2 regions of the Streptomyces misionensis genome follow, and region 1 is predicted to be linked to the other one. Evidence: riboswitches for the same ligand, from Rfam matches in the RefSeq annotation. Region 1 holds a riboswitch; the other holds the start of a gene.
The links. A riboswitch is a leader RNA that binds a small molecule or an ion and turns the genes downstream of it on or off. The one in region 1 is predicted to bind cyclic di-AMP.
Positions count from the first base shown of each region.

Region 2: linked by a shared signal. The riboswitch ahead of BLW85_RS22790 (transglycosylase SLT domain-containing protein) and the one ahead of BLW85_RS28560 (M23 family metallopeptidase) in region 1 are both predicted to bind cyclic di-AMP.

Region 1 is NZ_FNTD01000004.1:5,896,210-5,899,954, reverse strand. It holds gene BLW85_RS28565 (GntR family transcriptional regulator) at 88-774, opposite strand; gene BLW85_RS28560 (M23 family metallopeptidase) at 1,013-1,756, opposite strand; cyclic di-AMP (ydaO/yuaA leader) riboswitch at 1,769-1,931, opposite strand; gene BLW85_RS28555 (M16 family metallopeptidase) at 2,143-3,513, opposite strand; gene BLW85_RS28550 (M16 family metallopeptidase) at 3,531-3,745, opposite strand, start outside.
Region 2 is NZ_FNTD01000004.1:4,645,744-4,649,488, reverse strand. It holds gene BLW85_RS22795 (polyprenyl synthetase family protein) at 84-1,094, opposite strand; cyclic di-AMP (ydaO/yuaA leader) riboswitch at 1,627-1,835, shown strand; gene BLW85_RS22790 (transglycosylase SLT domain-containing protein) at 1,839-2,324, shown strand; gene BLW85_RS22785 (HAD family hydrolase) at 2,354-3,166, opposite strand; gene fahA (fumarylacetoacetase) at 3,462-3,745, shown strand, end outside.

The sequences.
Region 1 (3,745 bases):
TTCACCCGGGTCCGTCAATTCACGGCACCGGAGAAATAGGGGAATCGGGCCCGTAGAATACCCACCCCTTTGTATACGGCACCCGTGTTAATTCTGTGCGCCCGACATGTTTACGGCATGTTGCGAAGTCCTCACGCGCTCCGCGCCACCGGGCACGCGCAGCCGGTGCTCGGCCGCCGCCCGCTCGGCGTGCTGCGCGGTCACCGCGCGGGCGCGCGCCCCGTCGCCGCGCGCCACCGCGTCCACGATCGTGCCGTGCTCCGCCCAGGTGCCGACCGGGTCCGACGGCGTGTCGAGCACGTACATCCAGGCGATCTTGTGCCGCAGCTGAAGCAGGGTGGAGGTCAGCGAAGGGCTGCCGCAGGCCTGGGCCAGCGTCTCGTGGAACCAGCCGTCCAACGCGCGCAGTTCCTCGCCGTCGCCCCGCCGGGCACGCTCCTGCCCCAGCCTGACCAGTCCGCGCAGCACCTTCAGATGCGCCTCGGTGCGTCGCCGGGCGGCCCGGGCGGCGCCGAGCGGTTCCAGGAGCAGACGCATCTCCAGCAGGTCGGCGGCCTCTTGCTCGCTCGGCTCGGCCACACAGGCGCCCGCGTGCCGGCGCGTCACCACGAAGCCCTCCGCCTCCAGGGTGCGCAGGGCCTCGCGCACGGGGACGCGCGAGACCCCGTAGCGACGGGCCAGCACCTCCTCGGTGAGACGGCCGCCGCGTTCGAGGACGCCCGCGACGATGTCGTCCCGGATCGCCGTGCACACCGACTGCGCCGGAATACGCATGACCGACCTCCGTCTTGATCCCGCGACACGACGCCGACGACGGACGCGTTTTTCCATGACTCTATTCCGGTGACTCTATTCCACCGCGCGGCCTTTTCCGACGGCGGACCGGAATCCGGGGATATTTTTTGGACAGGGGCCACCGGAACACGGGGTCACCGGAACACCGCGGGAAAAGGCGAAAGCCCCGGCTCGGTGGCCGGGGCTTCGGGTGCCGTGCGGGGTCGCGCGGGCTCGGTCAGACGTTCACGCCGTGGTTGCGCAGGTAGGCGACGGGGTCGACGTCGGAGCCGTAGTCGGGGCTGGTGCGCGCCTCGAAGTGCAGGTGCGGGCCGGTGACGTTGCCGGTGGCGCCGGACAGGCCGATCTGCTGGCCGGCGGTGACCTGCTGGCCCACCGTGACGCCGATGGACGACAGATGGCCGTACTGGGTGTACATGCCGTCGGCCATGCGGATCACGATCTGGTTGCCGTACGCCCCGCCCCAGCCGGTGGAGACGACGGTGCCGACGCCGACCGCGTGCACCGGGGTGCCGGTGGCGGCATGGAAGTCGATGCCGGTGTGGGACCCGGAGGACCACAGAGAGCTGCTGGCCTCGTAGCCGGTGGACACATAGGAGTGCGCGATCGGGGCGACGAAGGCGTTCAGCCGCTTGCGCTCGGCCTCGCGGGCGGCGCGGGCCTCCGCCTCGCGCGCCTCCTTCAGCCGCTTGGCAGCGGCCTCCTGGGCCGCCTTGCGCTCGGCTGCCCGCTGCTGGGCGCTGGCCTGCGCGTCGATGTGCGCGGCGACGTCGTCGCTCGCGGCGAGTACGGGGGTGAGACCGGTCTGTTCCGCGGGGCGCTCGGCGGCGAGCGCCGGGGAGGCCGCGAGGGTGCCGATGACGCCGGTGGTCGTCAGGGCCGCGACACCGGCCGCCTGGGCGGTGGTTCGCTTGACCCGGCCGGGCTTGCGGTGCTTCCCGGTGGCGCACATGAACGCCATGGAGTGGCTGTTCCTTTCCTTCCCTCTCGCCTACCGGGTTAGCTGACGGGTTCGGAGCAGGAAGGTCTCCTACGGACTCCCTCGCGTCACGCGCGGGTGCCCGATTCACCCCAGGGACGTGTGGGTCCCCGGCTCCCCTGGCTCGCGCCGTACGGGGACTCGGCGATGGCTGTCCGGTGCCGCGGGTGCGGCGCACTGCCCGACGAACAGCCCGGACGACGCTAAGCGGACCGGCTCTCGATCCCCAAACAGATCGGGGTTTTTGTAGCGCATCCCACAGGGCAGACGGGCAACCTCCGCCCCAATTCGGACATCTGAGGAAGAGAGTGGAACAACAGGGGCCCTGACGACCCGTAGGTCGCCAGGGCCCCGTCCCCTGTGTGCCGTTACTCGGCCGCCACCACGGTGACGTCGCCGATGCCCAGCGCCTCGACCGGCGCCTTGATCTGCGCCGCGTCACCGACCAGGACGGTCACCAGGCGGTCCACCGGGAAGGCGTTGACGACGGCCGCGGTCGCCTCCACCGTGCCCGTGGCGGCCAGTTGCCGGTACAGCGTCGCCTGGAAGTCGTCGGGCAGGTGCTGCTCGACCTGGTCGGCGAGGGTGCTCGCGACGGCCGCCGCGGTCTCGTACTTCAGCGGCGCGACCCCGACGAGGTTCTGCACGGCGACGTCCCGCTCGGCGTCGGTCAGGCCCTCCGCCGCGAGGGTGCGCAGCACCTTCCACAGGTCGTCCAGGGCGGGGCCGGTGTTGGGCGTGTCCACCGAGCCGCTGATGGCGAGCATCGACGCGCCGGTGCCGTCCGGGGCGGAGCGCAGGACCTGGCCGAAGGAGCGCACCCCGTAGGTGTAGCCCTTCTCCTCGCGCAGCACGCGGTCCAGGCGGGAGGTGAGGGTGCCGCCCAGGCAGTAGGTGCCGAGCACCTGGGCGGGCCACACCCGGTCGTGCCGGTCCGGGCCGATCCGGCCGATGAGCAGCTGCGTCTGGACGGCGCCGGGCCGGTCCACGATGACGACGCGTCCGGTGTCGTCGGCCGTCACCGCCGGCACGGGCCGGGGCTCGCCGGGCGTGCCGGTCCAGGCGCCCAGGGTGTCGGCGAGCAGCGCGTCCAGGTCGATGCCGGTGAGGTCGCCGACCACCACGGCGGTGGCCGTGCCGGGGCGCACATGGCGCTCGTAGAAGGCGCGCACGGCGGGCGCGTCGATCTTCTCGACGGTCTCCTCGGTGCCCTGGCGCGGCCGGGACATGCGCGAGGACGCCGGGAACAGCTCCCTGGACAGCTCCTTGGCGGCACGGCGGGCGGGGTTCGCCAGCTCGTGCGGGATCTCGTCCAGACGGTTGCGGACCAGGCGCTCGATCTCGCTCTCGGCGAAGGCGGGGGCGCGCAGCGCGTCGGCGACCAGGCCGAGGCCCTTGGCCAGGCGGGAGGCGGGGACCTCCAGGCTGAGCCGGATGCCGGGGTGGTCGGCGTGCGCGTCGAGGGTGGCGCCCGCGCGCTCCAGCTCGGCGGCGAACTCCTCGGCGGAGTGCCGGTCGGTGCCCTCGGAGAAGGCCCGCGCCATGATGGTGGCCACGCCGTCCAGGCCGGCCGGCTCGGCGTCCAGCGGCGCGTCGAGCAGCACCTCCACGGCGACGACCTGCTGGCCGGGGCGGTGGCAGCGCAGCACGGTCAGGCCGTTGTCGAGCGCGGCGCGCTCGGGGGCCGGGAAGGCCCAGGGCCTGGCCTCGCCGGGCTCCGGCCGGGGGTGGAAGTCCATGGTGGCGAGCTGCTCGGTCACTTGGCCGTCTCCTCGTTCTCGTTGCCGGCCTCTACGGTGGCTTCCGACTCGGGGTCCTCGGGCAGGTCGGCGTCCTCGACGTTCTCCGGGGACTTGGGCTCGTAGACCAGGACCGCGCGGTTGTCGGGGCGCAGACGGGCCTTGGCGACCTCCCGGACCTCCTCCGCGGTGACCTCAAGGATGCGCGGCACGGCGTTCAGGGCGAGCTGCG
Region 2 (3,745 bases), 1.3 Mb from region 1:
GGGCAGGATGGAGCACCCGGGCGGGTACGGCCACCCGGTGGGCGCCGGACGGGTCGGTCCCCGGTGGACACCGGACCGGCCGGTCACCCGGTGCGGTGCACCACCGCGTCGCACAGCTCGATCAGCGCGACCTTGGCGTCGCACTCGCGCAACGGCGCCAGCGCGGCGCGCGCCTCCTCGGCGTAGCGCACGGTGTCCCGGCGGGCCTGCTCCAGGGCCGGGTGGGCGCGCAGCGCGGCCAGCGCCTCGGCGTGCCGGGCGTCGTCGCTGAGGTCGGAGTCCAGCAGCTCGCACAGGGCGATGTCCTCCGGCAGGCCGAGCCGGGCGGCGCGCTCGCGCAGCCGGAGCACGGGGAGGGTCGCGATGCCCTCGCGCAGGTCGGTGCCGGGGGTCTTGCCGGACTCTTGGGAGTCGGAGGCGATGTCCAGGTAGTCGTCGGCGAGCTGGAAGGCCACGCCGAGCCGCTCGCCGTACTGGGTGAGCACGTCCACGACCGTCTCGTCGGCGCCGGACATCATCGCGCCGAACCGGCAGGAGACCGCCACCAGGGAGCCCGTCTTGCCGCCGAGCACGTCCAGGTAGTGCTCCACCGGGTCGCGGCCGTCGGTGGGGCCCGCGGTCTCCAGGATCTGGCCGGTGACCAGCCGTTCGAACGCGAGGGCCTGCACCCGGACCGCCTCGGGGCCGAGGTCGGCGAGGATCTGGGAGGCGCGGGCGAAGAGGAAGTCGCCGGTGAGGACCGCGACGGAGTTGCCCCAGCGGGTGTTGGCGCTGTCCACGCCCCGGCGTACGGCGGCCTCGTCCATGACGTCGTCGTGGTACAGCGTGGCGAGGTGGGTCAGCTCCACCACCACGGCCGACGGCACCACTCCGGGCGCGTAGGGGTCGCCGAACTGCGCCGCGAGCATCACGAGCAGCGGCCTGAACCGCTTCCCGCCGGCCCGTACGAGGTGCTGCGCGGCCCCGGTGATGAACGGGACCTCGCTCTTGGTGGCCTCTAGCAGGCCTTCCTCGACAGCCGCCAATCCGGCCTGGACATCGGCTTCGAGAGCCTGGTCCCGCACGCTCAGCCCGAACGGCCCGACGACGGTCACGAGGGGTCTCCTGTCTGCTGGTGTCTGCTGGCGATTACACGGTTTGTCGATAGGTCGCTGCCATCACTCAAGTCAGCGTATCCGGTCCGGTTTCGATCACCGATAGCGCCCACCCGTCCAGCCCGGGCGGTATCGGAGCACATCCGGCACCCCTTCGATCGGATGAGAAGAACGGACATTTTTCGACTTAACAGGAAAATCCGAGCTTCGTCGCGAGCCCGGAGGTGAGCGGAGTACCCGCTCCACCCCACCGGGGGACGAATACCCGGAATCCCTCATGCCCGATTTAACACAGTTTGCCATTTGGTGAATTGGACCACACCCGCCCCCTGCCCCCGACCGGCCATCCGGGACCCCCTATCGCCTTGCCCGGCAAGCGAGTTGAGCGTTGGCAATCGCAAAGGATCAAGTACCCCATAGGCTAATGATCAAGGTCAAATGCCTCATCAGGTGAATCCGGCACTTGTTCCCGACATGTGCTCTCGCATACGTTCCCGACCCATCGGGCGGACGCCGAATCCTGCCGCCGCCCGTACACCCATCAACGAACTCATTCGTACGGCAGGAGCGGGGGACCCAGGTAAGTCGCCGGACCGGACGACACACGTGACGCAGCGCATGCCGCGACACGCGGTCGCACCGGGACGGCTTGGGGTTAAGCCGTGCCTCTCGCGGGGCACGGCCGGGCACCTCCCCGCCCGAACCCGACAGCTCACCTCGCAGGCGTAGGAGAGGAACGTCCCCATGCCTGCTGCCGTTCAGTCGCGCCGCACCCGCACCAACCGCGTCGTCCGTATGCTCGCCGTCGCCGGCACCGGCGCCGCCGTGATCGCCATGCCGCTCGTGGGCGCCGCCAGTGCCTCCGCGGCCACCGCCACCGCCTCGGCCTCCGTCACCACCGCCGGGTACCCGAACAACCTCGACGGCTGGATCCGCGAGTCCCTGGCGATCATGAGCCAGAAGGGCATCCCGGGCTCCTACAACGGCATCTACCGCAACATCATGCGCGAGTCCTCGGGCAACCCGAACGCCATCAACCTGTGGGACTCCAACGCCGCCAAGGGCATCCCGTCCAAGGGCCTGCTCCAGGTGATCGACCCGACCTTCAACGCGTACCACGTGGCCGGGACCTCCTGGAACATCTACGACCCGGTCGCCAACATCACCGCCGCCTGCAACTACGCGGCGCACCGCTACGGCTCCATGGACAACGTCAACAGCGCCTACTGACCGGCGCCCGGCGGGCCGACGGCACCCCGTCAGTCCGCCGGGAACAGTCTTTCGAGGACGACGGCGATGCCGTCGTCCTCGTTCGACGCGGTGACCTCGTCGGCCACCGCCTTCAGCTCCGGATGGGCGTCGGCCATGGCGACCCCGTGCGCCGCCCACCGGAACATCGGGACGTCGTTGGGCATGTCGCCGAAGGCCAGCGAGCGTTCCGCGGCGACGCCGAGCCGCTCGGCGGCCAGCGCCAGACCGGTCGCCTTGGTCACCCCGCACGGCTGGAGTTCCACCGTCCCCGGCCCCGACATGGTGACCGTGGCCAGCGGTCCCACCACCGAGCGCGCCACCGCCGCCAACTCGTCGTCGGACAGGGTGGCGTGGCGCAGCAGCACCTTGCTGATCGGCGCTCCCCACAGATCGTCGCGCCGGCCCACCCGCACCGCGGGCAGCGTCGGATGGGGCATCCGGTAGCCCGGCTCGATCAGCGTGAGCCCCTCCACCCCGTCCTGGTCGACGGCCGCGTACACCTGCCCCACCTCGGCCTCGATCTTGCCGAGCGCGGCCTCGGCCTGCTCCCGGTCCAGCCGCACCGACCACAGCAGGCGGTCGGCCCCGGCGTCGTAGACCTGCGCCCCCTGCCCGCACACCGCGAGCCCCGTGCAGCCGAGGGCCGCCAGCAGCGGCCGCACTCTGGGGGCCGGACGGCCGGTCACCACCAGGTGCCGGGCGCCGGTCCGGGCCGCCCGCGCGAGCGCCGAGAGCGTGCGCTCGGAGACGGTGTCGTCGCCGCGCAGCAGCGTCCCGTCCAGGTCGGTGGCGATCAGTGCGTACGCGGGGGAGGGTGCCATGAGCAGAGAATACGGATCCCGCGACTCCGCCGACTCATCCGCCGTCGCGCGTACTTGCGTGCCGACCGCCCCCAAGTGCGCGCCGTGGCGCCCCTGATGGGGACCGGGGTTGCCCCGGCCGTGCCCCGGTCGACCGGCCCGGGCCCCCGACCGTGCCGCGCGCCCGGCGGCACCTGCGGCCGCGGGCCGCGGCCCCCGGCGGGCACTGCCCAAAAGGCGCGTCGCGGCCGTAACGTGTGGCCGACCACATGGAACAGCGCCATGCATGGCCCGGATGAGAGCGAGGCAGTACCCCATGCCCCCCTTCGACGTCCCCGAGGGCGACCCCTTCGGTCCGCACAACCTTCCCTATGGCGTGTTCTCGCCCTCCGGCAGCCGGGAGCGCCGGGTCGGCGTCCGGCTCGGGGACCAGGTCCTCGACGCGGGCGCCGCGGCCGCCGCCCTGGGCTCGCCGCACCACGCGCTGCTCGCCCGCCCCACCCTCAACCCGCTGCTCGCGGCGGGCCGCGCCGCCTGGTCCGAGGTGCGCGCCGCGATCACCTCCTGGGTCACCGACCCCGCGCACCGCGAGACCCTGGA